3 regions of the Bradyrhizobium sp. WU425 genome follow, and region 1 is predicted to be linked to each of the others. Evidence: predicted binding sites of a transcription regulator. Region 1 holds the regulator's gene; each other region holds the start of a gene.
The links. The regulator PhoB, encoded in region 1, activates phosphate uptake and scavenging genes when phosphate is short. The targets are predictions, from matches to a motif close to TGTCATNNANCTGTCAT.

Region 1 (10,566 bases):
AATCCCGCCCATAGATTGATTTCGACTTAAGCCGTGACGGAACATTGTACGGCCGAAATCATCAAAACTTCATGGCGTCTGCGCCAGGATGGCCATGGAGATTCGCGTCAGGCTTGCCGCCGAAAGCGCCAAACCGTGCATCAGGAGCCCGCAACCTGCCTAAAACCTTGAAGCCACGACTTTTTGTTCGAATTGTCGAATTCCACTCCGCCCCAAAACGCGCTAGTGGAGGGGCAGGGGGCATGCGCGATGCCGGAGCCGCCGGCGAGGATTCGTCGGGTGCCTGCGTGTCGTCCGCCTGTTCGCCGGCCACCCTGGCCGCTGAAGCGTTGTTCGAGGTTTAGATGCTGGAAGCCATACGCAGGGCGATGTCGTTTCTGCGCCAGAAGCAAATCCTGCATAAGCTTGGAGTTGTGATCAGCGTCGCGGTCATCGGCATCGCTTGCTATGTGCTCTACCACATGCTGCGCGGCATCGATGTCAACGAAGTCCTCGAAGCGATCAAGAGCACCGAGCCGAGCCAGATCGCGATGGCGGCGCTGTTCGTCGCTGCGGGCTATTTCACGCTGACCTTCTACGACCTGTTCGCCGTGCGCGCGATCGGCCATCCCCACGTGCCCTATCGGATTAACGCGCTCGCTGCCTTCACCAGCTATTCGATCGGCCACAATGTCGGCGCCAGCGTCTTCACCGGCGGCGCGGTGCGCTACCGCATCTATTCCGCCTATGGCCTGAACGCGATCGACGTCGCAAAGATCTGCTTCCTCGCCGGCCTGACCTTCTGGCTCGGCAATGCCGCGGTGCTGGGCCTCGGCATCTCCTATCATCCGGAAGCCGCGGCCTCGATCGACATGCTTCCGCCCTGGCTGAACCGGATGCTGGCGATGATGATCATCGTCGGACTGGTCGCTTACGTGGTCTGGGTCTGGACCCAGCCGCGCATGGTCGGCCGCGGGCCCTGGACCGTGATGCTGCCGGGCGGCCCGCTGACGCTGCTCCAGATCGCGATCGGCATCATCGATCTCGGCTTCTGCGCGCTCGCGATGTACGTGCTGGTCCCTGACGAGCCCAATCTCGGTTTCGTGGTGGTCGCGGTGATCTTCGTCTCGGCCACGCTGCTCGGCTTTGCCAGCCATTCGCCCGGAGGCCTTGGCGTGTTCGACGCGGCGATGCTGGTCGGGCTCTGGCAGATGGACCGCGAGGAGCTGCTGGGCGGGATGCTGCTGTTCCGCGTCCTCTATTATCTGTCCCCTTTTGTCATATCTGTAATCTTGCTGACGTTTCGCGAAGTTATCATCGGCGCACGATCGAAGCGCCTGCAGCAGGCTGCGCTCAAGCTCGACCCCGGCCCCGCGCCTGAAGCCGCTTACGTGAGAAAGCGCAGCGACAGCGGCGCCTGACCGGCGCAAGGCCTTTTGGAGAAGCCCGCCCCGATGGCGATCGACGCCCCAACTTCTCCCTCCTCCCCGCCCTGGTCCGACCGGCTGCGGCACTCGACCGTCATCCTGATCGCCGCGGCGCTCGCGCTATCCGTGGTGGTCTCGCTGGGGGAATTATCGGCGCTGCATGCGATTGCGGTGTTCCTCTGCATCGCGGCCGCAGCGCTGATCCCGTGGCGCCTGCACGATACCGCCGCCTCGCGCGAAGAGACCCGCCGCGTCAACCCGGTCGAGAGCGCGGCGGTCGCCGCAGTGGTCGCCGGCATGCCCGATCCCGCGGTGCTGCTCGACCGCGCCGGCCGCGTCATCCATCTCAACGCCGCAGCCGCCCAGCTCGCGCCGGCACTGCGCCGGAATGAGCTCGCCCAGTTCGCGCTGCGCTCGCCCGAGATCATCACGGCGCTGCGCGAGTCGATCGCGACCACCGAGCCGCGGCGCGCGACCTATCTCGACCATGTCCCGGTCGATCGCTGGATGGAGCTGACCATCACGCCGGTGCCGGTGCCGACCACCTTTGGCGGCGCCGACAAATGCATGCTGATGACCTTTCACGACCAGACGCCGCTGCGCCGGGTCGAGGAAATGCGGGCCGATTTCGTCGCCAATGCCAGCCACGAGCTGCGCACGCCGCTGGCCGCGCTGTCCGGCTTCATCGACACGCTCCAGGGCCAGGCCAAGGACGATCCCAAGGCGCGCGAGCGCTTCCTCGGCATCATGCACAACCAAGCCACCCGGATGGCGCGCCTGATCGACGATCTCTTGTCGCTGTCGCGGGTGGAGCTGTCGGCCCATGTGCGGCCCGACACCCTGGTCGACCTGCTGCCGATCATCTTGCAGGTCGCCGATGGGCTCGAGCCGCTGGCGCGGGAACGCCAGGTCGAGGTCGAGACCCAGCTGCCCGAGACCCCGGTGCTGATCGCGGGGGACCGCGAGGAGTTGCTCCGCCTGTTCGAGAATTTGATCGAGAACGCGCTCAAATACGGCGCCTCCGGTGGACGCATTATCGTGTCGCTGATATCAGGCGCGGCCCCTGATGGAACTCAGGAAATCCGGGTGCTGGTCCGGGATTTCGGCCCCGGCATCGCGCCGGAGCACCTGCCGCGGCTGACCGAGCGCTTCTACCGGGTCGATGTCGGCGACAGCCGCTCGCAGGGCGGCACCGGCCTGGGATTGTCGCTGGTGAAACATATTCTTAACCGTCATCGCGGCCGGCTTTTGATCGAAAGCGTGCCCAAACAGGGCGCCACTTTCACCGCCTGTTTTCCCCAGGGCAAGCCTGCGGCTCTGAGCTAAATTCCAGCGATTTCAGCTGCTTAACACTGTCATCCGACTGTCACCAAACCTTCGTAAAAGCTCAGCTGTCCGCTCCTAAAGGGGCGGCACGGGGAGCGCGATCGGGCGCGGATGGCGCTTCGCTCCCCTGTATGGAGACCAGCATGAATTTCCTCAAAACACTCGTCGCTGCTGGCATGGTCGCCGCATCGACGACGGCGGCCTTTGCTGCCGACATCACCGGAGCCGGCGCGACGTTCCCGTTCCCGATCTATTCCAAATGGGCCGACGCCTACAAGAAGGAGACCGGCAACGGTCTGAACTACCAGTCGATCGGCTCCGGCGGCGGCATTAAGCAGATCCAGGCCAAGACCGTGACCTTCGGCGCCAGCGATGCGCCGCTCAAGGCCGAGCAGCTCGAGAAGGACGGCCTCGTCCAGTGGCCGATGGTGATGGGTGCCATCGTGCCCGTCGTCAACATCGAGGGCGTGAAGCCCGGTGAACTGGTGTTCGACGGCGAGACGCTGGCCAGCATCTATCTCGGCAAGATCACCAAATGGGACGACGCCGCGATCAAGAAGCTCAACCCGAACGTGAAGCTGCCCTCGGAGGCCATCACCGTGGTCCGCCGTTCGGACGGTTCGGGCACCACCTTCAACTTCACCAACTACCTCGCCAAGGCCAGCGCGGATTGGAAGAGCAAGGTCGGTGAGGGTACCGCGGTCGAGTGGCCGGTCGGCGTCGGCGCCAAGGGCAATGAAGGCGTGTCCGGCAACATCAGCCAGACCAAGAACTCGATTGGCTATGTCGAGTACGCCTATGCCAAGCAGAACAAGCTGACCTACACCGGTCTCATCAACAAGGCCGGCAAGCCTGTGCAGCCCACCGTCGAAGCCTTCCAGGCGGCCGCCTCCAACGCCGACTGGGCCAAGGCTCCCGGCTACTACGTCATCCTGACCGACCAGCCCGGCGAGAAATCCTGGCCGATCACGGCGGCGACCTTCATCCTCATGCACAAGGACGCCACCGACAAGGCGGCCTCGCAGGAAGCCATCAAGTTCTTCCGCTGGGCCTTCAAGAGCGGCGGCAAGGCGGCTGAAGAGCTCGACTACATCCCGATGCCGGATCCGGTCGTTCAGCTGATCGAGAAGACCTGGGCTGCCGACATCAAGAGCTAGGTTCGCGACGCTCGTGCCCCGGATGCGCTGCGCTACATCCGGGGCACGGACCAACAAAAAACGTATACTATTTGGTACAGGGGATCGGCGTGGCAGAGATGGCCGTTCAGAGCGATGTAATCGACGACGCCGGACCGTATGACCGCGCCAAGGCCTTGAGCGCGTTCAAGCTCGGCGACGTTACCTTCTACTGGATTACGCGGCTCTCCGCGATCTCGGTGCTTCTGATCCTCGGCGGCATCATCATTTCGCTGATCGTCGGCGCTTTCCCGGCGATGAAAGAATACGGCGTCTCCTTCCTGTGGACGCAGCGCTGGGCGCCCTCCGCAGATCCGCCGGTGCTCGGCGCGCTCGGGCCGATGTACGGCACGCTCGTCACCTCCTTCATCGCGATGCTGATCGCCATTCCCGTGGGTCTCGGCATTGCGATCTTCCTCACCGAGCTCTGCCCGCAATGGCTGCGCCGCCCGATCGGCATGGCAATCGAGCTGCTCGCCGGTATTCCCTCGATCATCTACGGCATGTGGGGCTTCTTCGTGTTGGGTCCGTTCCTGGCCAACACGTTCCAGCCCTTCATGATCAAGATCTTCGACGGCGTTCCCGTGCTGGGCGCGATCTTCGCAGGTCCCCCGTCCTATCTCAGCCTGTTCAATGCCGCGCTGATCCTTGCCATCATGGTGCTGCCCTTCATCACCTCGATCTCGGTCGACGTGTTCAAGACGGTGCCTCCGGTCCTGAAGGAAGCCGCCTACGGCGTCGGCTGCACCACATGGGAAGTCGTCCGCAGCGTGGTGATCCCCTACACCCGGGTCGGCGTCATCGGCGGCATCATGCTGGCGCTGGGCCGCTCGCTCGGCGAGACCATGGCGGTGACCTTCATCATCGGCAACTCGTTCCGGATCTCGTCATCGATCTTTGCGCCGGGCACCACGATCTCGGCGGCGATCGCATCCGAGTTCGCCGAGAGCGACGGCCTGCACCAATCCGGCCTGATCCTGCTCGGCCTCCTGCTGTTCGTTCTGACCTTCTTCGTGCTCGCAGCGGCGCGGCTGATGCTGATGCGGCTGGAAAAGAAGGCGGGGAATTAGCGCCATGAATCCGATCTATTCACGCCGACGCCGCAAGGACATCGTCGTCCGCGGGCTCTGCATCGCCGCAACCGCCTTCGGCGTCACCTGGCTCGCGCTGATCCTGATCACGCTGCTCTACAACGGGCTGGCGGGACTCAATGTCCAGCTGTTCACCGAGAACACGCCGCCACCGGGATCGAACGAGGGCGGTCTGCTCAACGCCATCGTCGGCTCGCTGATCATGACCGTGATCGGCGTCGGCATCGGCGCGCCGCTCGGCATGTTCGCCGGCACCTATCTCGCCGAATACGGCCGCAACGACCGGCTGACCTCGGTGATCCGCTTCATCAACGACATCCTGCTCTCGGCGCCCTCGATCATCATCGGCCTGTTCATCTACGGCGCCGTGGTGGTGCCGATGCGCGGCTTCTCGGCGATCGCAGGCTCGCTCGCCCTCGCGGTCATCGTGATCCCGGTGGTGCTGCGCACGACCGAGGACATGCTGCTGCTGGTGCCGAACGCGTTGCGCGAGGCGGCCTCGGCGCTCGGCCTGCCGCGTTCGCTGGTGATCAAGCGGATCGCTTATCGGGCTGCCCGATCGGGTCTCATCACCGGCGTGCTGCTCGCGACCGCTCGCGTCGCCGGTGAAACCGCGCCGCTGCTGTTCACCGCGCTATCGAACCAGTTCTTCAGCCTCGGCCTGAACAAGACGATGGCGAACCTGCCTGTGACCATCAACAACTTCGTGCAGAGCCCCTATGCCTATTGGAAGCAGTTGGCCTGGAGCGGGGCGCTGCTCATCACCCTGACCGTTCTTGCCCTTAATATTTTCGCGCGCATCCTTGGCGCCGAGAGGACCGCAAAATGAGTGATCTTTCCGTGTCGATGAGCGCGTCCGGTGGACTGCCGCACGCGGCGGTGCTGCCCGAGGCGCCCCCGAAGGTGACCGTGCGTAACCTGAACTTCTATTACGGCGAGCACCATGCGCTGAAGAACATCAACCTGACGCTCGGCGCCAACCGCGTTACGGCGTTCATCGGACCGTCGGGCTGCGGCAAGTCGACCCTGCTGCGCATCTTCAACCGGATGTACGACCTCTATCCCGGCCAGCGCGCCACCGGTCAGCTGATGCTCGATCAGACCAACATCCTCGACCCCAGGCTGGACCTCAATTTGCTGCGCGCCCGCGTCGGCATGGTGTTCCAGAAGCCGACGCCGTTCCCGATGACGATCTACGAGAACATCGCGTTCGGCATCCGTCTCTATGAGAAGATCTCGAAGTCCGAGATGGACGGCCGCGTCGAGAAGGCGCTGCGCGGCGGCGCGCTGTGGAACGAGGTCAAGGACAAGCTCAACGCCTCCGGCCTGTCGCTCTCCGGCGGCCAGCAGCAGCGCCTCTGCATCGCCCGCACCGTCGCGGTGCGGCCCGAGGTGATCCTGTTCGACGAACCCTGTTCGGCGCTCGACCCGATCTCGACCGCCAAGGTCGAGGAGCTGATCCAGGAGCTGTCCGAGGATTACACGATCGCTATCGTCACCCACAACATGCAACAGGCGGCGCGCGTCTCCGACAAGACCGCCTTCATGTATCTCGGCGAGCTGATAGAGTTCGACGACACCAGCAAGATCTTCACGTCGCCGTCAGATCGGCGCACGCAGGATTACATCACCGGCCGGTTCGGCTAGGAGACGCGACATGGGTTCTGAACATACCGCAAAGGCTTTCGACACCGACCTCCAGGAACTCACTCGCCTGGTCGCCGAGATGGGCGGCATCGCCGAGCGCATGATCGTCGAGTCCGTCGACGCGCTGATCCGCCGCGACGTCCCGCTCGGCCAGCGCGTCGTCGCCATCGACACCGAGCTCGACGCGCTGCAGAAGCGCATCGAGGAGCGTGCGGTGCTCACCATCGCCCGCCGCCAGCCGATGGCGGTCGATCTGCGCGAGATCGTCGGCGCCATGCGCGTCGCGACCGATCTCGAGCGCATCGGCGACCTCGCCAAGAACATGGGCAAGCGCGTCGCGGCGCTGGAGACGGACTTCCATCCGCTCAAGCTGTTCCGCGGCCTCGAGCACATGACCGACCTCGTGCAGCAGCAGGTCAAGTCGGTGCTGGACGCCTATGCCGCGCATGATCTGCCGGCGGCGATGGCGGTCTGGAAGGGCGACGAGGAGGTCGACGCCATCTGCACCTCGCTGTTCCGCGAGCTCCTCACCTACATGATGGAGGATCCGCGCAACATCTCGTTCTGCATCCATCTGATGTTCTGCGCCAAGAACATCGAGCGGATCGGCGACCACGCCACCAACATCGCCGAGACCGTGTTCTACATGATCGAGGGCCAGGCCATCACCGACAAGCGGCCGAAGGGCGACATGACGACCTTCGCCAACACGGTACCGAACACCTGAAGACTTAGGGAGCGACGACCCGATGGGCGCACGCATTATGGTGGTTGAGGACGAGGAAGCCCTGACCGAGCTTCTCCGCTACAACCTCGAAGGCGACGGCTATGACGTCGAGACGGTGATGCGCGGCGACGACGCCGACACCCGCCTCAAGGAGCACATCCCCGATCTGATCGTGCTCGACTGGATGCTGCCGGGCCTGTCAGGCATCGAATTGTGCCGGCGGCTTCGCACCCGTCCCGAGACCAAGCAGCTCCCGATCATCATGCTCACCGCGCGCGGCGAGGAGAGCGAGCGGGTGCGGGGTCTTGCGACCGGCGCCGACGATTACATCGTCAAGCCGTTCTCGGTGCCGGAGCTGCTGGCGCGCGTGAAAGGCCTGCTGCGGCGCGCAAGCCCGGAGCGGCTCGCGACGGTGCTTGCTTTTGGCGACATCGAGCTCGACCGCGACAAGCGCCGCGTGGCGCGCTCGGGCCGGCCGATCGATCTCGGTCCGACCGAATATCGCCTGCTGGAGTTCTTCCTGGAGCATCCGGGGCGCGTGTTCTCGCGCGAGCAACTGCTCGACAGCGTCTGGGGTCGCGACATCTATATCGACGAGCGCACCGTCGACGTGCATATCGGCCGCCTGCGCAAGCTGCTCAATCTCGGCCGCGAGCAGGACCCGATCCGCACCGTCCGCGGCGCCGGCTACGCGCTGGATGATCGGTTTGCCAAGGCGGAGCAGGTGTAGGGTTGCAGGCTTGTTTGTTGGCGAGTTGTCCCTGCATTCTCAGCCGTCGTCCCGGACAAGCGAGCGAAGCGAGCGCTGATCCGGGCCCATAACCACCGAACGTGGTTTGGCGAAGACTCGGAGTGACCCCTTCCGCACGATTATTGCGTGCTCGGAGTATGGGTCCCGGCCCCCCGTGCGCAATTGCGCACTAGGCCGGGACGACGCTGAAATTGTTGAATCGTCTTCGCGCGACGACTTGCCGTGATTACCGCGGACCCGGCTTCACCGGTGCGCGGCGCCGATCCGACGCCGGCTGGTACGCAACGCGCGAGTGCTGGGCGCAATAGGGCAGTCCGGACAGCGCCCTTCCACCGCAGAAGAAGAAGTCCGGGCTCGAGGGATCGCCGACCGGCCAGTGGCAGGTCGCCTCGTTCAATTCCAGCAGCGACAGCCGCTGGCTCATCGGCACCACGTTGTCATAGGTGACCGGATCCGGCTCAGCCTCCACCTCGAAGGCCTGCGCCAGCGCGGTGTTGCCGCGCGAGATCGGGCGGCTCACCCGCATCATGTGCTGCGCGGGGCGCGCCTTGCGCGGCCGCGGCGCTGCCGATGATGGGCTCTTGGCGCGGCCCGAAAGGCCGAGCCTGTGCACTTTGCCGATCACGGCATTGCGGGTCACATTGCCGAGCTCCGCCGCGATCTGGCTGGCCGAAAGTCCGGCCTCCCAGAGCTTTTTCAGCTGCTCGACGCGATCATCGGACCAGGTCAAAACCGTCATTGCACCCTTTCCCTCGCTGCGCGCCAGCCATCCTGGGGCCTCGCAGCGAATGCCTAAGCCTTCAAAAACCCGTGCCGCCAGAATCCCTTAAGGCTCGCCGGGCGCGTCTTGAACGCCCGAACGTTTACGCCGGTACATAAGGACTTAAAGATCAGAACCACTGCACGAGATGTCGTATCTGACAATCCAAACGCTACAATATGGCGTGACTCCCGCGCAAGAGTCCGCCGACTCGCTTCCACATGTTCCGTGGCCAAATCCCGCAAAATCGGCACCGCAAGACTACGGATTCAGCGTTTCGCGAGGCTTTCCGGGCGGCATTGACACCCGTTTCACCAGGCCTAAGATAGTCGCACGTGCCGCCCTCAAGAGGCGGCACGTTTCGTTTTCCGGGCCGGTCGATGGTGCGTTGCGCAATGCACGCTCACTCCGTCCGCAACATTCAAGTGACCATCATGACTAACAGCGCAGCGCCGCATTTGCTCCCCGTTTTCGCCAGGTCCGACCTTGGTTTCGAGCGTGGCGAAGGCTGCTGGCTGATCGCGACCAATGGCGAGCGCTATCTCGATTTCACCTCCGGGGTGGCGGTGAATGCGCTCGGCCATGCCCATCCGGCGCTGGTCGCGGCGTTGCAGGAGCAGGCCACCAAGCTCTGGCACATGTCGAATCTGTTCCAGAGCCCGGACGGCGAAAAGCTCGCCGCGCGCCTGTGCAATGAAAGTTTCGCGGATTTCGTGTTCTTCTGCAATTCCGGCGCCGAAGCGCTGGAATGCGTGATCAAGGTCGTGCGCCGTTATCACGCCGCAAAGGGTCATCCCGACCGCTATCGCATGATCACCTTCGAAGGCGCCTTCCATGGCCGCACGCTGGCGACGCTGGCCGCAACGGGATCGGCAAAATATCTCGAAGGTTTCGGCCCTCCGATGGAGGGCTTCGACCAGGTTGCGCATGGCGATCTCGATGCCGTGAAAAAGGCAATCGGTCCGCAGACCGCCGGCATCCTGATCGAGCCGATCCAGGGCGAGGGCGGTGTGCGTTCGGCAACGCCCGCCTTCCTGAGGGCGTTGCGCCAGCTCTGCGACGAGAAGGGTCTGTTGCTCGCCTTCGACGAGGTGCAGACCGGCATGGGCCGCACCGGCGATCTGTTCGCGTACCGCCGCCTTGGCGTCGAACCCGACGTGATGTCGCTGGCCAAGGCGCTCGGCGGCGGCTTCCCGATCGGCGCCTGCCTTGCGACCGCGGAAGCGGCGTCCGGCATGACGCCGGGCTCGCACGGCTCGACCTTCGGGGGCAATCCGCTCGCGATCGCGGCTGCGAACGCCGTGCTCGACGTCATGCTCAAGCCCGGCTTCTTCGACCACGTGCAGAGGATGTCGCTGCTGCTCAAGCAGAAGCTCGCCTCCGTGATCGACCGACACGGCGATGTCGTCAGCGAAGTGCGCGGCGAGGGCCTCCTGATCGGCATCAAGGCCGTGGTGCCCTCCGGCGATCTCGTTGCAGCCTTGCGCGACCAAAAGCTGCTCACCGTCGGTGCCGGCGACAATGTCGTGCGTTTCCTGCCGCCTTTGATCGTCACCGAAGCCGAGATCGAGGACAGCGTCGGGCGGCTCGAGCGCGCCTGCACCGCGTTGTCCGGCAACAAGCGGGCGGCAAGCTGATGAGCAAGTCGCCCGATAAAACACCGAAGCACTTCCTCGATATCAA
Region 2 (10,566 bases), 2.8 Mb from region 1:
GGTCCATCTTGTTGATGAAGGTGATGATCGGGATGTCGCGAAGACGACAGACCTCGAACAGCTTCCGGGTGCGCGCCTCGATGCCCTTGGCGGCGTCGATCACCATGACGGCGGAATCGACCGCCGTGAGCGTGCGATAGGTGTCTTCCGAAAAGTCTTCGTGGCCCGGCGTGTCCAGCAGGTTGAACACGAGGCCCTCGAACTCGAAGGTCATGACCGAGGTCACGACCGAGATGCCGCGCTCGCGCTCGATCTTCATCCAGTCCGAACGCGTGTTGCGCCGCTCGCCCTTGGCCTTGACCTGGCCGGCCAGATTGATGGCGCCACCGAACAGCAGCAGCTTTTCGGTCAGCGTGGTCTTCCCGGCGTCCGGATGCGAGATGATCGCAAACGTACGCCGCCGCGACACTTCAGCGGCAAGCGAGGAACGGGCCGTCGATTCGGCTGTGGTGGCGATGTCGGACATTGCGGCAGCGTTTGGCAGGGAAAATGAGCCTGATCAAGCCTCATCTGGTGATTGCGGAGCTTTCCGGCCAGCCCCATATCCGGCTCGGATCAGGTTGGGACGGACGGCCTTCCCTTTCTATCAGCACACCAGTCGCGGGGACGACCCTGCCTTGAATGGAGGGTCGTCATGGCCTGGAGCATCCTGTTCGTCGCCGGTCTGCTGGAGGTCTCCTGGGCGATCGGCCTCAAATATACCGAGGGGTTCACCAAGCTCGTTCCGTCGGTCCTCACGCTTGGCGCCATGGCCGGCAGCATCATCCTGCTCGGGCTCGCCCTCAAATCGCTGCCGATTGGAACCGCTTATGCAGTCTGGACCGGCATCGGCGCGGTCGGTACCGCGACGCTCGGCATCATCCTGTTCGGCGAGCCGGCCACCGCATTCCGCCTCGCCAGCATCGGGCTGATCGTCGCCGGGATTGTCGGACTGAAGCTGGTTACCTGAGGAAGATCTTGACCGCCCACCAGCTCAGCGCGGCGACGATGGCCGAGGCCGGCATCGTGATCACCCAGGCATAGACGATCGAGCTGGCGACGTTCCAGCGCACCGCCGAGAGGCGGCGGGCGGCGCCGACGCCGACGATGGCGCCGGTAATCGTGTGGGTTGTCGAGACGGGAACACCGAGGAAGGTCGCCATGAACAGGGTCGCGGCACCGCCGGTCTCGGCGCAAAAGCCCTGCATCGGGGTCAGCTTGGTGATGCGCAGGCCCATGGTCCGAACGATGCGCCAGCCGCCCATCAGCGTCCCCATCGCCATCGCGGCCTGGCACGCGAGCACCACCCAGAAGGGGACGAAGAATTCGCCGCCGAGCTGGCCCTGCGAATAGAGCAGCACGGCGATGATGCCCATGGTCTTCTGCGCGTCGTTACCGCCATGGCCGAGCGAATAGAGCGAGGCGGAGGCGAATTGCAGGATGCGGAAGGCGCGATCCACGGCAAAGGGCGTGGAGCGCACCGAGGCCCAGGAGACGATCGCGACCAGCACCATCGCGAGCAGGAAGCCGACGAGCGGAGACAGCACGATGGCGATGACCGTCTTGGACAATCCGCTCCAGACCGCCGCCGAGAGGCCGGCTTTGGCCACACCGGCACCAAACAAGCCGCCGATCAATGCATGAGACGAGGACGATGGGATGCCGAGTGCCCAGGTCACAAGGTTCCAGACGATGGCGCCGACGAGCGCGGCGAAGATCACCTGAGCATCCACGATCGCGGGATCGATGATGCCGGTGCCGATAGTCTGGGCAACGTGCAGCCCGAACACCATGAAGGCGACGAAGTTGAAGAACGCGGCCCAGAACACCGCGTATTGCGGCCGCAATACGCGGGTCGAGACGATGGTCGCGATCGAATTGGCGGCGTCGTGCAGGCCGTTCAGGAAGTCGAACAGCAGCGCGACGGCGATCAATCCGACCAGGACGGGAAGACCCAACGCAACATCCACGGCGTGGCCCCTGCCCTAAACTTGCTCGATGACGATGCTGTTGATCTCGTTCGCGACGTCGTCGAAGCGGTCGGCGACTTTCTCGAGATGGTCGTAGATCTCTGCGCCGACGATGAAATCCATCGCGTTGCCGCCGCGATGCTTGAGGAACAGTTCCTTCAGCCCGATATCATGGAGATCGTCGACGCGGCCTTCCAGCTTGCCAAGCTCTTCCGTGATCGCGGTCAGCATGGCCACGTTCTGACCGATCTTCTGCATCAGCGGCAGCGCGCGGCCGACCAGATTGGCGCATTCGATCAGAAGCCCGCCGATCTCCCGCATCGGCGGCTCGAAGCTGCGGACCTCGAACAGCATCACGGCCTTGGCGGTCTGCTGCATCTGGTCGATGGCGTCGTCCATCGAGGTGATCAGGTTCTTGATGTCGCCGCGGTCGAACGGGGTGATGAAGGTGCGGCGCACCGCGGTCAGCACCTCACGGGTGATGTTGTCGGCATCGTTCTCGAACTGGTTGACGCGCTGGCAATAGACCGGCGTCTCCTCGCCCCCGTTGAGCATGCTCTGGAGCGCGATCGAGCCCTGGATCACGGTCTGGGCGTGGCGGTCGAACAGGTCGAAGAACCGTTCTTCCTTCGGCAGGAAAGCGCGAAACAATCGCATCATGGGGGAGAGACTACCGGTTGGATGATGGCCTGGCCCAAGCGGGCCGTCATGAAACTGTCATAGACCATTTTCGATCCACGCGCGTGCCACCTCACGCCCGTGGAGCTGGATCATCCACCGCTTTCGCGCGTCAACACATCTTCTATTATATCAATGACTTACAGCGACCGCCGGAAGTAATGCGCGATTTCGCCGATGACGCCACGGCGGAAGGTGAGCACGCAGATCACGAAGATCGAGCCCTGGATCACGGTCACCCATTGGCCGAACCCCGCCAAATATTGCTGCATGGCGATGATCACGAAGGCACCGACCACGGGACCGAAGACGGTTCCGAGTCCGCCGACCAGCGTCATCAGCACGACTTCGCCCGACATCGACCAGTGCACGTCGGTGAGCGAGGCATTCTGCGCCACGAAGACTTTCAGCGCACCGGCAAAGCCGGCCAGCGTGCCCGACAGGACGAAAGCCAGGAACTTGTACTGATCGGTGCGGTAACCCAGCGAGATCGCGCGCGGCTCGTTCTCGCGGATCGCCTTGAGGACTTCGCCGAACGGCGAGTTGATGATGCGGAAGATCAGCAGGAAGCCGGCGAGGAAACCGACCAGCACCACGTAGTAGAGCACGGTGGGCTTGGTCAGATCGAAGACGCCGAACATGCGTCCCTGCGGAATACCCTGGATGCCGTCTTCGCCATGGGTGAACGGCGCCTGGAGGTAGATGAAGTACAAGAGCTGCGACAGCGCCAGCGTGATCATCGAGAAATAGATGCCCTGGCGGCGGATCGAGATATAGCCCGTGATGAGCGAGAGCACGAAGGCACCGGCGACCCCGACGAGGATGCCGAGTTCCGGCGGCAGCGCCCATACTTTCAGCGCATGCGCGCTGCAATAGCCGGCCGTGCCCAGGAACATCGCATGGCCGAAGGACAGCAAACCGCCGTAGCCGATCAGCAGGTTGAAGGCGCAGGCGAGCAGCGCGAAGCACAGCGCCTGCATCACGAAGAACGGGTAGACCCCCGTGAATGGCACCGAAGCCAGCAGCAGCGCCATCACCACGAACACGATCATCTCGTCGCGGATCGCGCGCGGGGTTACCGGCAGCGTGTCGTCCGTCAAGGCTGTCATATCAGGCCGCCCTTCCCGTCAATCCCGTTGGCTTCACCAAGAGCACCAGCACCATCAGCACGAACACGACGGTGTTGGAGGCCTCGGGGTAGAAATATTTGGTCAGGCCTTCGATCACACCGAGCGCGAAGCCGGTGATGATGGAGCCCATGATCGATCCCATGCCGCCGATCACGACCACCGCGAACACCACGATGATGAGGTCGGCGCCCATCAACGGCCGCACCTGGTTGATCGGCGCCGACAGCACGCCGGCGAGCGCTGCAAGGCCGACACCGAGGCCGTAGGTCAGCGTGATCATGCGCGGCACGTTGACGCCGAAGGCGCGCACGAGCGTCGGGTTTTCGGTGGCGGCGCGCAAATAGGCGCCGAGCCGCGTCTTCTCGATCAGGAACCAGGTCGCGATGCAGACCACCAGCGAGAAGATGACGACCCAGCCGCGATAGACCGGCAGGAACATGAAGCCGAGATTCATGCCGCCCTTGAGCTGGTCCGGAATGGCGTAAGGCAGGCCGGAGGAGCCGAAATAGTTCTGAAACACGCCCTGCACGATCAGCGCAATGCCGAAGGTCAGCAGCAGGCCGTAGAGATGATCCAGCCCGGTCAGCCATTGCAGCATGGTCCGTTCCAGGATCATGCCGAAGATGCCGACGATAACAGGCGCAAGCAGCAACGCCCACCAGTAGTTGATGCCGCCGAGGTTCAGCAGGAAGTAGGCGACGAACGCGCCCATCATGTAGAGCGCGCCATGGGCGAAATTGATGATGTTGAGCATGCCGAAGATCACGGCAAGCCCGAGACTGAGCAGCGCGTAGAACGAGCCGTTGATCAGTCCTACCAGTAGCTGAGCGTAAAGAGCCTGCATCGATCCCGCACCTGGTCCCTTCGGCGTTCCCTGAAAGTCGCCCGCAGGCCTGATGGCCTGCGGGCGGTTAGCTTACTTCTTCAAGAGCGCGCACTTGCTCTCGGACAGCGGCGTGAAGGCCTGGTCGCCCGGCACCGTGCCGACCAGCTTGTAGAAGTCCCACGGTCCCTTGGACTCGGAGGGCTTCTTCACCTCGAACAGATAGGCATTGTGGATGGTGCGGCCGTTGGGCTGGATCTCGCCCTTGCCGAACAGATCGTCTTCCGTCGGCATCGACTTCATCTTCTCGACGACCTTGACGCCGTCATGCGGGTTGCCGCCGAGCGCTTCCAGTGCCTTGAAATAGTGACGCACGCCCGCATAGACGCCGGCCTGCACCATGGTCGGCGGCGCGTTGTTCTTCATCTTCTCGGCGAAGCGCTTCGAGAACGCCCGGGTCTGGTCGTTCATGTCCCAGTAGAAGGTCTCGGTGAAGTTGAGGCCCTGTGCGGTCTCGAGCCCGATCGCCTTGACGTCGGTGAGGAACAGCAGCAGCGCCGCGAGCTTCTGGCCGCCCTTGACGATGCCGAACTCGGCCGCCTGCTTGATCGTGTTGGTGGTATCGCCGCCGGCATTGGCAAGGCCGATGATCTTGGCCTTGGAAGCCTGCGCCTGCAGCAGGAAGGACGAGAAGTCCGGCGTGTTCAGCGGGTGCTTGACGCCGCCGACCACCTTGCCGCCATTTGCGGTAACGACAGCGGTGGTGTCGCGCTCCAGCGCCGCGCCAAAGGCGTAGTCCGCGGTCAGGAAGAACCACGTGTCGCCGCCGGCCTTCACCAGCGCCTGGCCGGTGGTGTGGGCAAGCATGTAGGTGTCGTAGGTCCAGTGCACCGTGTTGGGCGAGCACTGCGCGTTGGTCAAATCCGAGGTCGCCGCGCCCGAGTTGATATAGACGCCGTTCTTTTCCTTGATGACGTTGTTGACCGCGAGCGCCACGCCGGAATTCGGCACGTCGACGATGAGGTCGACCTTGTCGACGTCGAACCATTGCCGCGCGATCGCGGTGCCGATGTCGGGCTTGTTCTGGTGATCACCCGAGATGATGTCGATCTTCCAGCCCTTCGCAGCCAGACCGGAATCTTCAATGGCCATCTGCGCGGCGAGCGTCGAGCCCGGCCCGCCAAGATCGGCATAGAGCCCGGACTGATCGGACAGCGCGCCGATCTTGACGGTCTTGTCCTGCGCGAAGGCTACGCCCGCGGTGGTCACGGCCAGCGCCGTGCCGAGCAGAAACGACGCAATCGACTTTGTCATCATGCTACTTCCCTATGAATCTTCTTGTTGGCAGTTCTAGACACCGAGATAGGTGTGGAGCTTGTCCATGTTGGCGGCGAGCTCCGCATTGGAAAATCCGTCAATGATCTTGCCGTGCTCGACCACGTAATAGCGGTCAGCGACAGTGGATGCGAACCGGAAGTTCTGCTCGACCAGGAGGATCGTAAAACCCTCCTTCTTGAGCCGCGCAATGGTGTGGCCGATCTGCTGGATGATGACGGGCGCGAGACCCTCCGTCGGCTCGTCCAGCATCAGGAAGTTCGCGCCGGTGCGCAGGATGCGCGCGATCGCGAGCATCTGCTGCTCGCCGCCGGAGAGTTTGGTTCCCTGGCTGTTGAGCCGTTCCTTCAGGTTCGGAAACAGATCGAAGATCTGCTCGAGCGGCAATCCGCCGGGACGCACCACCGGTGGCAGCAGCAGGTTCTCGCGGACATCGAGGCTGGCGAAAATTCCCCGCTCTTCCGGGCAGAACGCGATTCCCATCCGCGCGATCTTGTCCGAGGTCGTGCGGATGATGTCCTGGTTATTGAACTTCACCGAGCCGGTGCGCTTGCCGATGATGCCCATGATCGACTTCAGCGTGGTGGTCTTGCCGGCGCCGTTGCGCCCGAGCAGGGTGACGACCTCGCCCGCGTTCACGTCGAAGTTGATCCCGTGCAGGATGTGGGACTCGCCGTACCAGGCTTCGAGGTTGCGGACCTGGAGGAGGTTGCCGCCGCTCGCGGCCTTTGCGGGAGCTTCCGCCGTTGCAGTCTCAGCCATGACCGGCTCCCAGATAGGCTTCCTTGACGCGTTCGTCCTTGGTGAGCTCGCTGTAATGGCCTTGCGCCAGCACCTGGCCGCGCGTCAACACGGTGATGATGTCGGAGAGATTGGCAACGACGCTCAGATTATGCTCGACCATCAGGATGGTGTATTTCGCGGAGATGCGCTTGATCAACGCCGCGATCTTGTCGATGTCCTCGTGGCCCATGCCGGCCATCGGCTCGTCCAGCAGCATCATCTCCGGGTCGAGCGCGAGCGTGGTTGCGATCTCCAGTGCGCGCTTGCGCCCGTAGGGCATCTCGACCGCGGGCGTATTGGAAAACTCGCTGAGGCCGACATCGTTCAACAGCTCGCGCGCGCGATCGTTGAATTGGTTGAGGACGGACTTGGAGCGCCAGAAATCGAAGGAGCTGCCGTGCTGGCGCTGAAGCGCGACGCGCACGTTTTCCAGCGCGGTGAGATGGGGAAATACCGCCGAGATCTGGAACGAGCGAACCAGCCCCAGGCGAGCCACGTCGGCGGGCGCCATCGCGGTGATGTCCTGCCCCTTGTACAGGATTTTTCCGGCAGACGGTTTGAGGAACTTGGTCAAAAGATTGAAGCACGTCGTCTTGCCGGCGCCGTTCGGGCCGATCAACGCGTGAATGCTCCCACGGCGAACCTTGAGCGCAACGTCGCGGACGGCGAAGAAGCCCGCGAACTCCTTGGTCAAGCCTTCCGTTTCGAGAATGAACTCATCGGCCAAACAGTTTTCCCCCTGCCCGCACAACGCGCGTGGCTATCCTTGTTGCTTCGGCTTTCCGGAGGCCCTTGGAGCCACTCCCTTGAGCTCATCCGGAACGCCGCCTCCGGGCGCGGAATATGCCGGAGGTGACGGGGGTTAGGCAAGGCGGAAAGCTGAGCAGGTCAGGCCTCCGGCCGGGAGACTTATGCTCCCTTAGTCGGACATGTTTTGATGTCGCGCCTGCCCGGCTTCCCGGTTCGCAAAGCGCCGGTCATCAAGCCGTCGTTAACGGTCTTTCGTTCCATGCGCCAGCCTTCATAGAAAATTTTCCCGCAGCGAGGATCATGCGCGGGTTTCATGCGTCCGGAATTTCTATTCGCCGGGAATATTGTCTTGGATTTTGCAAGCGCGGCTCCTTCCGTGGTCAAGTCGATCAGGCAGCGTGATCTCCTGAACACGTGGCTGCGGCTCTATGCGCGCGAGCAGACGGCCCCGGCGATCTGGGAGTACCAGCCTGCGCGGCTCGAGGAAGAGCTCTCCGATCTGATCTATTATACGGTGGATGCGTCGATGCCGACACCGCGTCTGACCATCCAGAGCGAAGGCACGCGCATCTCGCGCGCCTATGGACACACCGGCAAGGGCGTTCTGCTCGACGACTATATCGGGCCGCGTCTCGCGCCCCTGGTGATGCCGGTCTATCATGAATGCGTGGCGCGTGGGCTGCCTGTCTACAGCGTTGCCGACGTCGATGACATCTACGGCCGTATCGTCGCCTATGAGCGCCTGCTGCTGCCGTTCCAGAGCGACGGCAAGGTCTGTCACATCATCGCGTCGCTCAAGACCTTCTGCGAGGACGGCGGCTTCGAGATCAAGAATCTGATGCGCGGAAATGACGCGCTGCCGCGCCCGAGATTGCGCGCGGTGATCGACCACGACCTGTTCCATCGCACCCCGGGCCGCATCGCGCCGGCCGAACTGGTCGAGTTCGCGGACCAGCAGGGCTCAGGTGTTCCCACCGAGATCATCGAGCTGAACTAGCGGTCAGCGCGATTTGGCGGCGGCTTCCTTGGTCGTGACTTCCTTGGCATAGATCTCCGGCTTGAAGCCGACCAGCAGCTTGCCGCCGACTTCAAGCACCGGCCGCTTGATCATCGATGGTTGCGCTAGCATCAACGCCAGCGCCTTTTTCTCGGAGAGGCCTTCCTTGTCGGCATCGGGCAGCTTCTTGAAAGTCGTGCCGGCGCGGTTGAGCAGCGTCTCCCAACCGACCTTCTCGCTCCACTGCTTGAGCTTGTCCTTCTCCACGCCCGCCGTCTTGTAGTCGTGAAACGCGTAGGCGACGCCATGGCTGTCGAGCCAGGCGCGCGCCTTCTTCATGGTGTCGCAGTTCTTGATGCCGTAGATGATGTTGGGCAAAGCGTTCCTCGCGCATGCGTCGTATCGTGATCCCAAGGCGTTGTACGCAACTCCGGTTCGCGCGACAATATTGCGAAAACGATCCCAGCTCTTCGAACGGACACTCCATGCACGTCACCCACGATCCAGCCGCGACTGCGTCGCCGACCATCGACTTCGACACTTTTCTCGCGGTGGATATCCGCGTCGGCACCATCGTCGATGCAAAGCCGTTCCCCGAGGCGCGCAAGCCGGCCTGGCGGCTGTGGATCGACTTCGGTCCCGCGATCGGCGTGCGCAAGAGCTCGGCGCAGATCACCGAAAATCATCCGCTTGAAACGCTAGTGGGCCAACAGGTGGCTGCGGTCGTGAATTTCCCGCCGCGCCAGATCGGCCCCGTTGTCTCAGAGGTGCTGACCCTCGGTTTCCCCGATGCCGACGGCAAGGTCGTGCTGGTGCAGCCGAGCAAGCCCGTGCCGAACGGCGGACGGCTGTTCTAGCACCGCGCGCTCAAGGGGCGGTTCCTGGCCGCCGGGGGCGCCCTTTAAGGTTCACCTCCTCGTTCCCGGCCCCCGGTTCCTCGGGCTTGATACTCTTTGAGCTAAAAATGACTGACTGATCGTTTTTTATCTTATCCAGTGCTACGGAACCGCTTGTCCTGCAGAACGACTAAACGATTGATCTGTCAGTTTTTTGTGGATGGCCGAATGCCGAAAATCAGCGACAAGCAACGTGAAGGCCGGCGGCAGCAGATTCTCGAAGCCGCCCTTGCCTGCTTCGCCGAGGACGGTTTTCACCAGACCGGGATGGCCGACATCGTCAAACGGTCGGGGCTGAGCCACGGTGCGGTCTATCTCTACTTCCAGAGCAAGGACGATCTGATCGAGGCACTCGCCGACGACCGGCATCGGCGCGAGGCCGTGCTCAATTCGGTCGCGCAAGGATCCGGCGATCCGATCGAAGGACTTCACGCGCTGGTCGGCGTCTACGCGCAATGGCTCACCGACTCCGCCGGCGAAGCGCGCCGCCGTGTCGGCATCCATGGCTGGGCCGAAGCCCTACGCAACCGCCGCGTCCGCACCAGCGTCGTGGAAGGCATCGACATGCCCCGCGCCCTGATCGTCGCCCTGGTCGAGCGGGGCCAGCATGACGGCCTCATCAAACGCGATCTCGGTGCGGAAGCGATCGCGCGCGTGCTGATCGCGATCTTCCAGGGTTTTGTGCTGCAAAAATGCTGGGGCCAGGATTTTGACATCGAGGCCTGCATGGCGGCCGTGACCGGCGTGATCGATGGATTTCGCACCACAAAGGCCGACGTCAAGCGACGGACCAGGAGCTGAGCGATGTCGTGGGTCCATGACCTGCTCGCAGGCATTGGGGTCGGCCTCATCGGCGGGCTGACATCGGGCTTCATGGGCACGAGTCCCGGAGGCGGCCTCGTGATTTTCAGCGTACTGCTACTGGGCGCCGAGCAACACGTCGCCCAGGGGACATCGCTGATCACGCAGGTTCCACCGACGGGACTCGCGGGCGTTCGCCGCTACCGGCAGAGCGGCAATCGCAGCCCGTTGCTGTGGATCGTCTGGATCGGCATCGGGTTTCTCTTCGGCGGTGCCGGCGGCGGCTACGCTGCGGCCGCAGTCTCCGACTCGGTGTTGCAATGGACCTACGTCGTCTATCTCGTCGCGCTGATCGCTCTCCTGATCCCGCGCCGCGACCGCGAGGAGAAAAGCAATGAGACCTGCGACCGAGACAAGCTGCCTT
Region 3 (10,566 bases), 3.2 Mb from region 1:
TTTGGGCACAACAGGATTCCGTCAAGGAAGTGCAGACTCTCATGAAGGGCAACGGCAAGAACGCCGGCGCAGTGGCGGCCATGGTCAAGGGCGAGAAGCCCTATGATCAGGCCACTGTGGACAGCGCGCTGGCGCAGTTCGAGGACACCGCCAAGAAGCTGCCGCACCTGTTTCCGGCGAGCGCAAAGGGTATGAAGCCCGAGGGCGACTACAGCGCCTCGCCGAAGATCTGGGAGGACAAGGCCGGGTTCGATGCGAAGGTCGCGAGCTTCGCCAAGGTCGTCGGCGAGGCCAAGGGCAAGATCAAGGATCTCGACTCGCTCAAGGCGAATTTCCCCGCGGTCGGCAAGGAATGCGGCGGCTGCCACGAGACGTTTCGTGTGAAGAACGGTTGACGGAAGAAAAAGATTCGTAGCCCGGATTGCGCTTCGCTCCATCCGGGCTACTGGGAATCGGGAAAAAGCGGTTGCGAAAGCAGCCGCTTTTTTCATGTCGGCGCGCAGCGCTGCTGGAAATTCTATCCGCAAGGCCTGACGGATCGCTACCGGAGCAGCTATCTTTGCTCCAGCCGCCGCGGCATTGGCGTGAGCTTTTGACGCTGACGCATCTCGCTCCTGACTGCGTCACGACATCAGGAGTTCCAACCCGCGGCGAGCGCCTCAATCAGCAACAGCGAGACAAGCCATGGTAAAACCGTTCCCGTCTAAGACGCACATCGGCAACCATATGCTGCATCCGGAAACGCTGATGCTGACCTATGGCTATGATCCGCAATTGTCGGAAGGCGCCGTCAAGCCGCCGGTGTTCCTGACCTCGACCTTCGTGTTCAAGACGGCCGAGGACGGGCAGGACTTCTTCGATTTCGTCTCCGGCCGGCGCGAGCCGCCGGAAGGAATGGGCGCGGGCCTGGTCTATTCGCGCTTCAATCACCCCAACAGCGAAATCGTCGAGGACAGGCTCGCGATCTACGAGCGCACCGAGAGCTGTGCGCTGTTCTCATCCGGCATGGCGGCCATCGCGACCACGATCCTGGCGTTCGTCCGCCCCGGCGACGTCATTCTGCACTCCCAGCCGCTTTACGGCGGCACCGAAACGCTGCTGACGAATACGCTTGCGCGTCTGTCGATCGGCGCCGTCGGCTTCGCCGATGGCGTCGATGAAGCCGTGGTCAGCCAAGCCGCGGAGGAGGCCATGCGCAAGGGCCGGATTTCGATGATCCTGATCGAGACCCCGGCCAACCCGACCAACGGGCTGGTCGACATCGCGATGATGCGGCGTGTCGCTGAGAGCATCGGAAAGACCCAAGGACACGTTCCGATCATCGCCTGCGACAATACGCTGCTCGGGCCGGTGTTTCAGCGACCGATCGAGCACGGCGCCGATATTTCCCTGTACTCGCTCACGAAATATGTCGGCGGTCATTCAGATCTGATCGCGGGCGCCGCGCTCGGCGCGAAGGCGGTGGTGAAAGGCATCAAGGCGCTGCGGGGCGCCATCGGCACCCAGCTCGATCCGCATTCCTGCTGGATGATCAACCGCTCGCTCGAGACGCTGAGCCTGCGCATGGAAAAGGCGGATGCGAATGCGCGCCTCGTGGCGGACTATCTGCGCGATCATCCCAAAGTGGCCAAGGTGCACTATCTCGGTCATCACGACGCGGCGTCGCCGGACGGACTTGTGTTTGCGCGGCAATGCTCGGGGGCAGGGTCCACGTTCTCGTTCGACATCGTCGGGGGCAAGGCCGCCGCCATGAAATTCCTCAACGCGCTGCAAATCCTCAAGCTGGCGGTGAGCCTTGGTGGAACGGAGTCGCTTGCGAGCCTGCCTGCCACCATGACCCACTCCGGCGTCCCCGCCGACATCCGCCGGAAGATCGGCGTGCTCGATTCCACGATCCGGCTGTCGATCGGCATCGAGCACCCGTCGGATTTGATCGCCGACCTCGCGCAGGCGCTGAACGCAGCCGAACCTGAGGTGTGACGCCTGCGCCAGCGCTACGCGGAATCGAAAAGGGCGGTTGCGCAAGCAGCCGCCCCTTTTGTTGGTCTGTGCGAAGCTTACTTCGTCACCTGACCACGGATCTCGCCCCCCGGATTGGCCGCGGTGTGGATGTTGACGTAGAGTTTGCCGCCGAGCAGATCGGCGGCCTGCGCGTCGGTCAGCGTCGCCGAGCCCTCGGCCGGGCTGGTCGCAGCGCCTGGGATCGGGATCGCAACGCCGGCGTTCTTGCCGGGCTCGGCAGGTCCGTGGAAATGCGCGGCGGTGGCAGGGCCGGACAGGCCGGAATAGGTGACCTTCCAGGACAGCTTCTTGCTGGCGGCGTCGTAATCCAGATCGGCCGTTCCGGTGCCGCTGCTGGTCGTTGCGGGGACCTCCGACTTGGCGTCGAGCGTTGCTTTCAGCTTTTCCGCGCTGGCCGAACCCGCAAAAGCAACGGCGCCAAGCACTGACATGGCGATGACGATCTTGTTCATGATTTTTCTCCCTGCTGAACCCGTTTGGGCTGCCAAACTTCCAACAGCCGGCATTGCAGTTTATTCCCGTTTCAGGCCGCGGTGGGCTAAATTCTTCGTGGCTGGAGCCGCGAGGACATCGGTCATAAGCTTCGCCGCGATGACGAAAGGACCGCATGTTGCGACGAACAATCTCCGTGGCGCTGCTCGCCGCACTCGCCACAGCCGGCGTCTATTGGTGGCTCAGCGCGCCGGTGGAGGCGGCCGTCGGCACCGCGCCTGCCCGCGTCCCTGATCTTGCCAATGGCCAGGTGATGTTCAACGCCGGCGGCTGCGCCTCATGCCATGCCGTCCCCGACCAGCCCGATCGTCTCAGGCTCGGCGGCGGCGTCGCGATCAAGTCGCCGTTCGGAACGTTCTACGCGCCGAACATCTCGTCCGATCCGACCGATGGCATCGGCAAATGGAACGATGCCGAATTCGTCAATGCGGTGATGCACGGGGTCTCGCCGGACGGAGGGCATTATTTTCCGGCCTTTCCCTATACGTCCTATCAGCACGCCAGGCGCGAGGACGTGCTCGATCTCTTTGCGTACCTGAAAACGCTGCCGGCCGTCGCAGGCAAGGTGCGCGACCACGATGTGCGCTTTCCGTTCAACATCCGGCGTAACGTCGGCATTTGGAAATTCTTATTTCTGGACGACAAGCCCTTCGTCCCCGACAGCGCGAAGTCACCGCAGTGGAATCGCGGCGCCTATCTCGTCAACAGTTTTGGCCATTGCGCGGAATGCCACAGCCCGCGCAACGCGCTTGGCGGCATCACCGCCGCACAACGCTTCGCTGGAGGCCCCAATCCGGAAGGCGAGGGATGGGTGCCCAACATCACCCAGAAGGGCCTTGGCGAGTGGAGCGCGAAGGATATTGCCTATTTCCTGAAGACCGGCGAATTGCCCGACGGCGACAGCGTCGGCGGCGCGATGACGCGGGTGATCAAGAACACCTCGCAACTGCCGGACGACGATCTCGCGGCGATGGCGGACTATCTCAAGTCGCTGCCGCCGGTGGACGGTCCGCCGCGTCCCAAGCGCAAGGAGGGCGGCACCTGATCGGGCCTGCCCTTTTTCGGACGGTCAACTCGCGCCAAACGCCTTGAAGGTGATGATGGTGAGGGTGTCCTGGATGCCGGGCAGCACCTGCACCTTCTCGTTGACGAAGTGGCCGATATCGGTGTCGTTGTCGACGTAAAACTTCACCAGCAGGTCGTATTGCCCGGCCGTGGAATAGATCTCGGAGGCGATCTCGGCTTCGGCAAGCGCATTGGCGACCACATAGGATTGGCCGAGCTTGCATTTGATCTGGACGAAAAAGGGAACCATCGCGGTCACTCCGAAAGCATATCTGACGGCTAATAGGCCAAACCCGGCCGGATTTAGCAAGCGAACTTGCTGGGCTGGGAGAGGCGCGCTAGGACGGGCCATGGCTTCGAAAACGCTGAAGAGCGCCCCATGACGACACCCGTAGCGCTGACCATTGCCGGCTCCGATTCGAGCGGCGGCGCCGGCATCCAGGCCGACCTGAAGACCTTTGCCGCGCTCGGCGTTTTTGGCGCTTCTGCCATCACGGCGCTGACGGCGCAGAACACCCGCGGCGTCACCGGCATTCACGCCGTGCCCGCCGAATTCGTCACCGCGCAGATCGACGCGGTGTTTTCCGATCTCGAGGTCGGCGCGGTCAAGATCGGCATGGTGGCGCAAGCCGCCAGCATCGATGCGATCGCGGCCGCGCTGTCGCGCTGGGCGCCCGGGCGTATCGTGCTCGATCCCGTGATGGTGGCGACGTCGGGCGATCGCCTGCTCGCGTCCGATGCCGTCGATGCCCTGCGCATCAAGCTGATGCCGCTGGCCTCGGTGATCACACCCAATCTGCCCGAGGCCGCGGCTCTGCTCGACGAGCCGGTCGCGGCCAGCGAGGCCGAGATCGAAAGCCAGGGGCGCCGGCTGCTGGCGCTCGGCTGTCGTGCGGTCCTGATCAAGGGCGGCCACGGCGAGGGCGCCGAGAGTATCGATTATCTCGTCGATGCCAGCACCACGATCGCGCTCGCCGCGCCGCGCGTTGCCACAAGCAACACCCATGGCACCGGCTGCTCGCTGTCCTCGGCGGTCGCCGCAGGGCTCGCCAGAGGCGAGGATCTCGAGCGCGCCGTGCGCAACGCCAAGACCTGGATCAGCGCGGCGATCGCCGCCGCCGACCGCTTCAGCGTCGGCCACGGACACGGCCCGATCCATCATTTCCATAAATTTTACTGACCGCCGGTCGCGAGCGCGCCACCGCTAGTCCCTCCCGCCATGCAGCTCCGGGTTCTTGCGGAGGGCGCTGCGACGCCATGTCGCCTGATTGTCGCATGCGACTGATATTCGCGGGTGGGCGAGGCAAGCGCGATTCGTATCCTAAGGTGCCTCAAAGGTTCAATTGGTCATCCCCCTGTCACGGGACATTGTTACAGGCTGGCGCATGGGAAGTTACGATGTGAGTGACGAGAGCCCGGAGCGGCGCTTTCGCACGTTGTTCATCTCCGACGTTCATCTCGGAGCCCGCGGTTCTCAAGCCGATCTTCTGCTCGATTTCCTGCGTTTCCATGATGCCGACACGATCTATCTCGTCGGCGATATCGTCGACGGCTGGGCGCTGAAATCGAGCTGGCATTGGCCGCAATCGCATAACGACCTCGTCCAGAAGCTTTTGCGCAAGGCGCGCAAGGGCGCCAAGGTCATCTACATCCCCGGCAATCACGACGAGTTCCTGCGCAACTATTACGGCACGCATTTCGGCGGCATCGACGTGGTCGAGAACACCGTCCACACCGGCGCGGACGGCAAGCGCTATCTCGTCATCCACGGCGACATCTTCGACCTCGTGGTGCAGAACGCACGCTGGCTCGCCCATCTCGGCGACAAGGCCTACGACTTCGCGATCCAGCTCAATCGCTTCGTCAACTTCTTTAGGCGCATGTTCAAGGTGCCCTATTGGTCGCTGTCGCAATGGGCCAAGCAGAAGGTCAAGAACGCGGTCAACTATATCGGCGCGTTCGAGCAGGCGCTCGCCGCCGAAGCGCGGCGCCACGACGCCGACGGCGTGATCTGCGGCCACATCCACTACGCGGTGATCCGCGACGAGGGCGGCATCCGCTACATGAATTGCGGCGACTGGGTCGAGAGCTGCACGGCACTGGTCGAGCACGACGAGGGCCATTTCGAGATCATCACCTGGGCGAACCAGGCCGAGAAGCCGGCACAGGTCCCGCAGATCGCAGCCAAAGCCGCATGACAAGGGCAGCCTGATGCGCATCCTGGTCGCGACCGACGCCTGGCACCCGCAAGTCAACGGTGTGGTTCGGACGCTGACCAAGCTTGCCGACGCCGCCAAAAGTCTCGACGTCGAATTCTCGTTCCTGACGCCGCAATGGTTCCGCACCTTTGCGATGCCGAGCTATCGGGACGTGCGGGTGGCCATGCCGCGCCCGGGCAGAATCGCGAAGCTGATCGAAGAGGCGCGCCCGGACAGCATCCACATCGCGACGGAGGGGCCGATCGGCCTGATGGTCCGCCGCTATTGCCGGCAGCGCAAGCTGCCCTTCACGACCAGCTTCCACACCCGCTTTCCCGAATATGTCCGCGCCCGCGTGCCGGTGCCGGGCTCGCTGATCTGGCGGGCGCTGCGCCGATTCCATAGCCCCAGCCGCGCCGTGATGGCGGCGACGCCGGCGCTCGCCAGTGAGCTGACCGAGCGCGGCTTCGACAATGTCGTGCTGTGGCCGCGCGGCGTCGACCCCCATCTGTTCCATCCCCGCGCGATCGATCTCTGCCTGCCGGCGCCGGTGTTCCTCTCGGTCGGTCGGGTCGCGGTGGAGAAGAATCTCGAGGCGTTCCTCGACCTCGAGCTGCCCGGCACCAAGGTGATCGTCGGTGACGGCCCGGCGCGTGTCGCGCTGGAGGAGGCCTATCCGGACGCGATCTTCCTCGGCGAAAAGCATGGCGAGGAGCTGGCGGACATCTACGCGGCCGCCGATGTCTTCGTGTTTCCGAGCAAGACCGACACGTTCGGCCTCGTTCTGCTCGAAGCCTTGGCGAGCGGCCTGCCTGTCGCGGCGTTTCCGGTGAAGGGGCCCCGCGACATGATCGGCGATGCGCCGGTCGGCGCGCTCGATCACGATCTGCGCAGCGCCTGCTTCGCCGCGCTGGATATCTGCCGGCAGGACTGCGTGGAATTCGCCGCCAACTACACCTGGGAGGCCTCGGCCCGGGCTTTTGTCGACAGCATTTTGGCCGTCGGCGCCGTGATGCCCGGCCGGAACGGGGCAGAACCGGCGCGATTCGTCGCCTGAGGGGAAGAAGCCCTCGCCCGGAGATGCCTTGCCCGCGCCTCATCCGGCGCGATAACATCAGGCATGACAGAACAGCTTCTTCCGATCGGCCCTGCCGATATCGACGCCGCAGCACGCGTGATCGCACCCTTCGCCGTCCGCACCCCGCTGTTGTCCTTTCCCGTGCTCAACGAGCGTGTCGGTGCAAAGGTCTATCTCAAGCCGGAGATGCTCCAGCGCACCGGGTCGTTCAAGTTTCGCGGTGCCTTCAACAAGGTCGCCTCGATCCCGCAGGACAAGCGCGCCGGCGGCGTGGTCGCGTTCTCCTCCGGCAACCATGCCCAGGGCGTGGCAGCGGCGGCAAAGATCCTCGACATGCAGGCGACCATCGTGATGCCCGCGGATGCGCCGTTGTCGAAGCGCGAGCGAACCAAATCCTACGGTGCGGAGGTCGTGCTGTACGACCGCGACCGCGACGACCGCGAGGCGATCTCGCGCGGCATCGCCGAGAAGCGCGGCGCGACTCTGGTCAGGCCCTATGACGATCCCTTCGTGATCGCCGGTCAAGGCACCGCCGGCCGCGAGATCGCCGAGGACATGGCGGCGCTCGGTTTCAGCCCCGACATCGTGGTCGCCCCGGCCTCCGGCGGCGGCCTGATCGCCGGCGTTGCAACGGCTGTGAAGGCGCGTTTTCCGCTGGCCGAGATCGTGGTGGCCGAGCCCGACGCGTTCGACGATCACGGCCTGTCGCTGACCGCGGGCCACCGCGAGCCGCACGCACCCGCCGGCCGCACCATCTGCGATGCGCTGATGGCCCTGATCCCCGGCGAGATGACCTTTGCGATCAACAGCAAGCTGCTCGCGCGCGGCGTGACCGCCTCGGACAAGGAAGTCGGCGCGGCCGTCGCCTTTGCCTATCGCGAGCTGAAGCTCGTGGTCGAACCGGGCGGAGCGGTCGGCCTGGCGGCGCTGCTTGCGGGACGACTTGATGTTGCCGGCAAGAATGTCGTCATCGTGCTCTCCGGCGGCAATGTCGACGCTGATCTGTTTGCCGAGCTGGTGGCCTGATAATCAATCTTCTGACATCAAGAAGGGCAGAGCGTCACCGCTCTGCCCTTTGTCGTGTGTGGCCGACCGCGATCAGTGCATGAAGCCGCGGTGGTTGTTGCCGCCGTTGCCACCCTGGCTCTGGTTCATCGACTGCCGGAAGTTGTTGCTGCCGTTGTTGACGATCCGGTTGGTCTCATTGAACTGCGGGTGGTTGTTGTTCTGCACCTGCACCTTGTTCACGGGGTTGTTGCTGATCTTCGCCCCGTTGTTGATGCGGATCGGGTTGTTCTGCGTCTGAACGTTGACGGGCTTCGTATCGATGGTCGTGCCGCCCTTGCCGACATTGACCGGCATGCTCACGATCTTGCCAGGATTGCCACTGGTTGTGCCGTTGGCAGTACCATTCGGCGTCTTGTTGGTCGCAGGCAGCGTCACGATCTTGCCGATGCCGCCATTGTTGTTGGTGGTGTTGGTCGGCGCAGGCAGGGTCACGATCTTGCCCGGGGTCTGCGACGGCGTGCCGTTCTGCTGGTTGGGCTGGTTGTTGCCCGCGAGCAGGTTGACGATCTGGCCGCCATTGCCGAGCTTGCCGATGCCGTTATTGTCGCCCGACTTCTGCACGATCGGCAAATTGCCGTTCACTTGCGCGCCGCCATTACCCTGCTGCAGCGGCATGTATTTGGGCTGGCCGAGATTGCCGATCTTGAAGGTCGGGGCGATATTCTGCGGCGCCAGGAACTTAGTCGCCTGCATCAAGGGGATCTGCTTCGGCTGCATCTGGAGCTTCAGCGCGACCTGCGCATAGGGCGTGTTGCCGTAGCTGTCGTAGAAGTTCTTGTAGCCGAGCGGCGAGTTCGCGAGCACCGCCTTGTGCCAGGCCTGCGTGAGCAGCAGGTTGTTGAGCAGCCAGCGGACGTGATCGCACAGCGGGTCGTGCGGATACATCGTGATGAATTCCTGATAGTACTCCGGCCGTGCTTCGGACACGACGTAGTCATAGGCTTGGCGCGTCGAGCGGCTCGGCAGATTGGAGGCCATCTGCACCACAGGCGCATTCACCGGTGCGCGGCTGGCGGCAACCGCGGTGTCGCCGAAGAAGGTGAAGTCGGACGTGAGCGACGAGCTCTCCCACGGGATCTGCGCGCCGCTGGTGGTCTGGTTCACTTCGAGGCGCACGCGCTTGAACAGCTGCTCGATCGGCACGTTGGGCTCGCGCGCGACGTTCAGGAAGGCCTGCGTGTAGGGGCTGTGGCCGCCGGTGCCGTCCTGCGCTTCGGCGCCCGGCGCGGTCGAGTAGCCGACGATCGAGCCGTTCGGGGCATCGACGATGGCCAGGCCGCGGCCGGCATCGTTCACGTTCGGGAACGGGTTATTGCGGCAGGCATCGAGGATGACGATGCGCATACGGCTCGGGATCGTCTCCAGCGTCGACATCACGTCGACCAGGCGGACGGAGTTGTTGACGAGTTCGGTCTGGCTCGAGACCTTGGCGTCGACCGGAACGAGGTAGTTCTCGCCGGCGAGTTGCACGCCGTGACCGGCATAGTAGACCATCGCCACCGTGTTCGGACCACGCGCCGACACTTTGGCGGAGAAGTCCTGGACGACGCGGAGCATGTCGTTCTGGGTCAGGTCGGTCGCGGCGACCACTTCGAAGCCGGCGGAGTTCAGGAACTTCGCCATGGACTCCGCGTCGTTGTCCGGATTGGCGAGCTGCGGCGCGTTCTGATAGTTCGAATTGCCGATCACCAGCGCGACACGCTGTTCCGGGCCTTGCAGCGCGGTGGGGGCCGGCTCGACCGGGGCGACTTGCGCGGAAACTGGGCCGCAGGCAAAGCCGAACAGGCTCCCCAGCAGGCTAGCCGTCATCAGGAAAGGTTTTAGGCGGAACATGGCGTGCTCCTTTGGCACTGATCTCGATACGAGATTGGTTGCCGGCAAACTTGGCCGCGTTCGAGTTTCATGTCCGTGATTCTCATCACCATGGTAGGCTGCGTGATCTGAATCACGCTTGGACCTGCCGAGGTGGGCGCCCAATGGGAGGACAGTCCGTCACATGCTGAAATCGATCGATCCGATCCTCACGCCCGACCTGCTTTGGCTGCTGGCTTCCATGGGCCATGGCGACGATCTCGCTTTCGTCGATGCCAATCACCCCTCGGCGCGCATCGCGCAGAGCACGCATTCGCAGCGCTTGATCCAGTTGCCAGGCATGAGCATGGAGACCGCGATTCGCGCCATCATGTCGGTCTATCCGCTCGACGATTTCGATCCCGATCCGGTCCGCGTGATGATGCCGGTCGACGATCCCGACCGCGTCCCCGACGTGCAGCGCGCGGTGCTCGCCGAGATCGAACGCGCCGCCGGCCGGCCCGTCACGCCCGGAAAACTCTCCCGGCCGGATTTTTATCGCGCGGCGGCGGCGAGCTTTGGCGTCGTGCAGGTCGGCGACAGCAGCAGTTACGGATGCTTCCTGATCAGGAAGGGTGTGATCAGCTAGCAGCGCACGATCGAACGATGCGGGACGGCGTCACGCGTGCTCGAATGGTCCGACCTCGCGGATCACCTTGCAGATCTGCAGGAAGCCGCTGGCGTAGAATTCGGCATGTCCTCGCTTCATCGTCTCGACATGTTCGGGATGGGTGCGCCAGGCTTCGAGCGCTTCCTCAGAGGCAAAACGGAACACGGTGAGCTCCTCGCCGT

Region 2: BcanWU425_RS23570 (DUF47 domain-containing protein) is a predicted target of PhoB. The motif match lies at 2,654-2,670, and genes of this name have one in related genera.
Region 3: BcanWU425_RS13950 (UDP-2,3-diacylglucosamine diphosphatase) is a predicted target of PhoB. The motif match lies at 4,925-4,941, and genes of this name have one in related genera.

Annotation. Positions count from the first base shown of each region.
Region 1 is NZ_CP088089.1:7,595,758-7,606,323, reverse strand. It holds gene BcanWU425_RS36210 (hypothetical protein) at 1-12, opposite strand, end outside; gene BcanWU425_RS36205 (lysylphosphatidylglycerol synthase domain-containing protein) at 345-1,400, shown strand; gene BcanWU425_RS36200 (ATP-binding protein) at 1,434-2,732, shown strand; gene pstS (phosphate ABC transporter substrate-binding protein PstS) at 2,876-3,889, shown strand; gene pstC (phosphate ABC transporter permease subunit PstC) at 3,988-4,977, shown strand; gene pstA (phosphate ABC transporter permease PstA) at 4,982-5,827, shown strand; gene pstB (phosphate ABC transporter ATP-binding protein PstB) at 5,824-6,645, shown strand; gene phoU (phosphate signaling complex protein PhoU) at 6,656-7,372, shown strand; gene phoB (phosphate regulon transcriptional regulator PhoB) at 7,395-8,102, shown strand; gene BcanWU425_RS36165 (GcrA family cell cycle regulator) at 8,350-8,862, opposite strand; gene BcanWU425_RS36160 (aspartate aminotransferase family protein) at 9,318-10,520, shown strand; gene argF (ornithine carbamoyltransferase) at 10,520-10,566, shown strand, end outside.
Region 2 is NZ_CP088089.1:4,837,920-4,848,485, forward strand. It holds gene BcanWU425_RS23555 (peptide chain release factor 3) at 1-466, opposite strand, end outside; gene sugE (quaternary ammonium compound efflux SMR transporter SugE) at 635-949, shown strand; gene BcanWU425_RS23565 (inorganic phosphate transporter) at 942-1,949, opposite strand; gene BcanWU425_RS23570 (DUF47 domain-containing protein) at 1,965-2,609, opposite strand; gene BcanWU425_RS23575 (branched-chain amino acid ABC transporter permease) at 2,768-3,736, opposite strand; gene BcanWU425_RS23580 (branched-chain amino acid ABC transporter permease) at 3,738-4,601, opposite strand; gene BcanWU425_RS23585 (ABC transporter substrate-binding protein) at 4,674-5,897, opposite strand; gene BcanWU425_RS23590 (ABC transporter ATP-binding protein) at 5,931-6,677, opposite strand; gene BcanWU425_RS23595 (ABC transporter ATP-binding protein) at 6,670-7,425, opposite strand; gene BcanWU425_RS23600 (PAS domain-containing protein) at 7,762-8,445, shown strand; gene BcanWU425_RS23605 (ArsC family reductase) at 8,449-8,823, opposite strand; gene BcanWU425_RS23610 (tRNA-binding protein) at 8,931-9,302, shown strand; gene BcanWU425_RS23615 (TetR/AcrR family transcriptional regulator) at 9,510-10,142, shown strand; gene BcanWU425_RS23620 (sulfite exporter TauE/SafE family protein) at 10,146-10,566, shown strand, end outside.
Region 3 is NZ_CP088089.1:2,937,837-2,948,402, forward strand. It holds gene BcanWU425_RS13920 (c-type cytochrome) at 1-395, shown strand, start outside; gene BcanWU425_RS13925 (cystathionine gamma-synthase family protein) at 685-1,980, shown strand; gene BcanWU425_RS13930 (CHRD domain-containing protein) at 2,058-2,474, opposite strand; gene BcanWU425_RS13935 (c-type cytochrome) at 2,630-3,559, shown strand; gene BcanWU425_RS13940 (Lrp/AsnC ligand binding domain-containing protein) at 3,584-3,829, opposite strand; gene thiD (bifunctional hydroxymethylpyrimidine kinase/phosphomethylpyrimidine kinase) at 3,959-4,759, shown strand; gene BcanWU425_RS13950 (UDP-2,3-diacylglucosamine diphosphatase) at 4,965-5,777, shown strand; gene BcanWU425_RS13955 (glycosyltransferase family 4 protein) at 5,791-6,834, shown strand; gene BcanWU425_RS13960 (threonine/serine dehydratase) at 6,898-7,881, shown strand; gene BcanWU425_RS13965 (caspase family protein) at 7,954-9,756, opposite strand; gene BcanWU425_RS13970 (RbsD/FucU family protein) at 9,920-10,363, shown strand; gene BcanWU425_RS13975 (antibiotic biosynthesis monooxygenase family protein) at 10,394-10,566, opposite strand, start outside.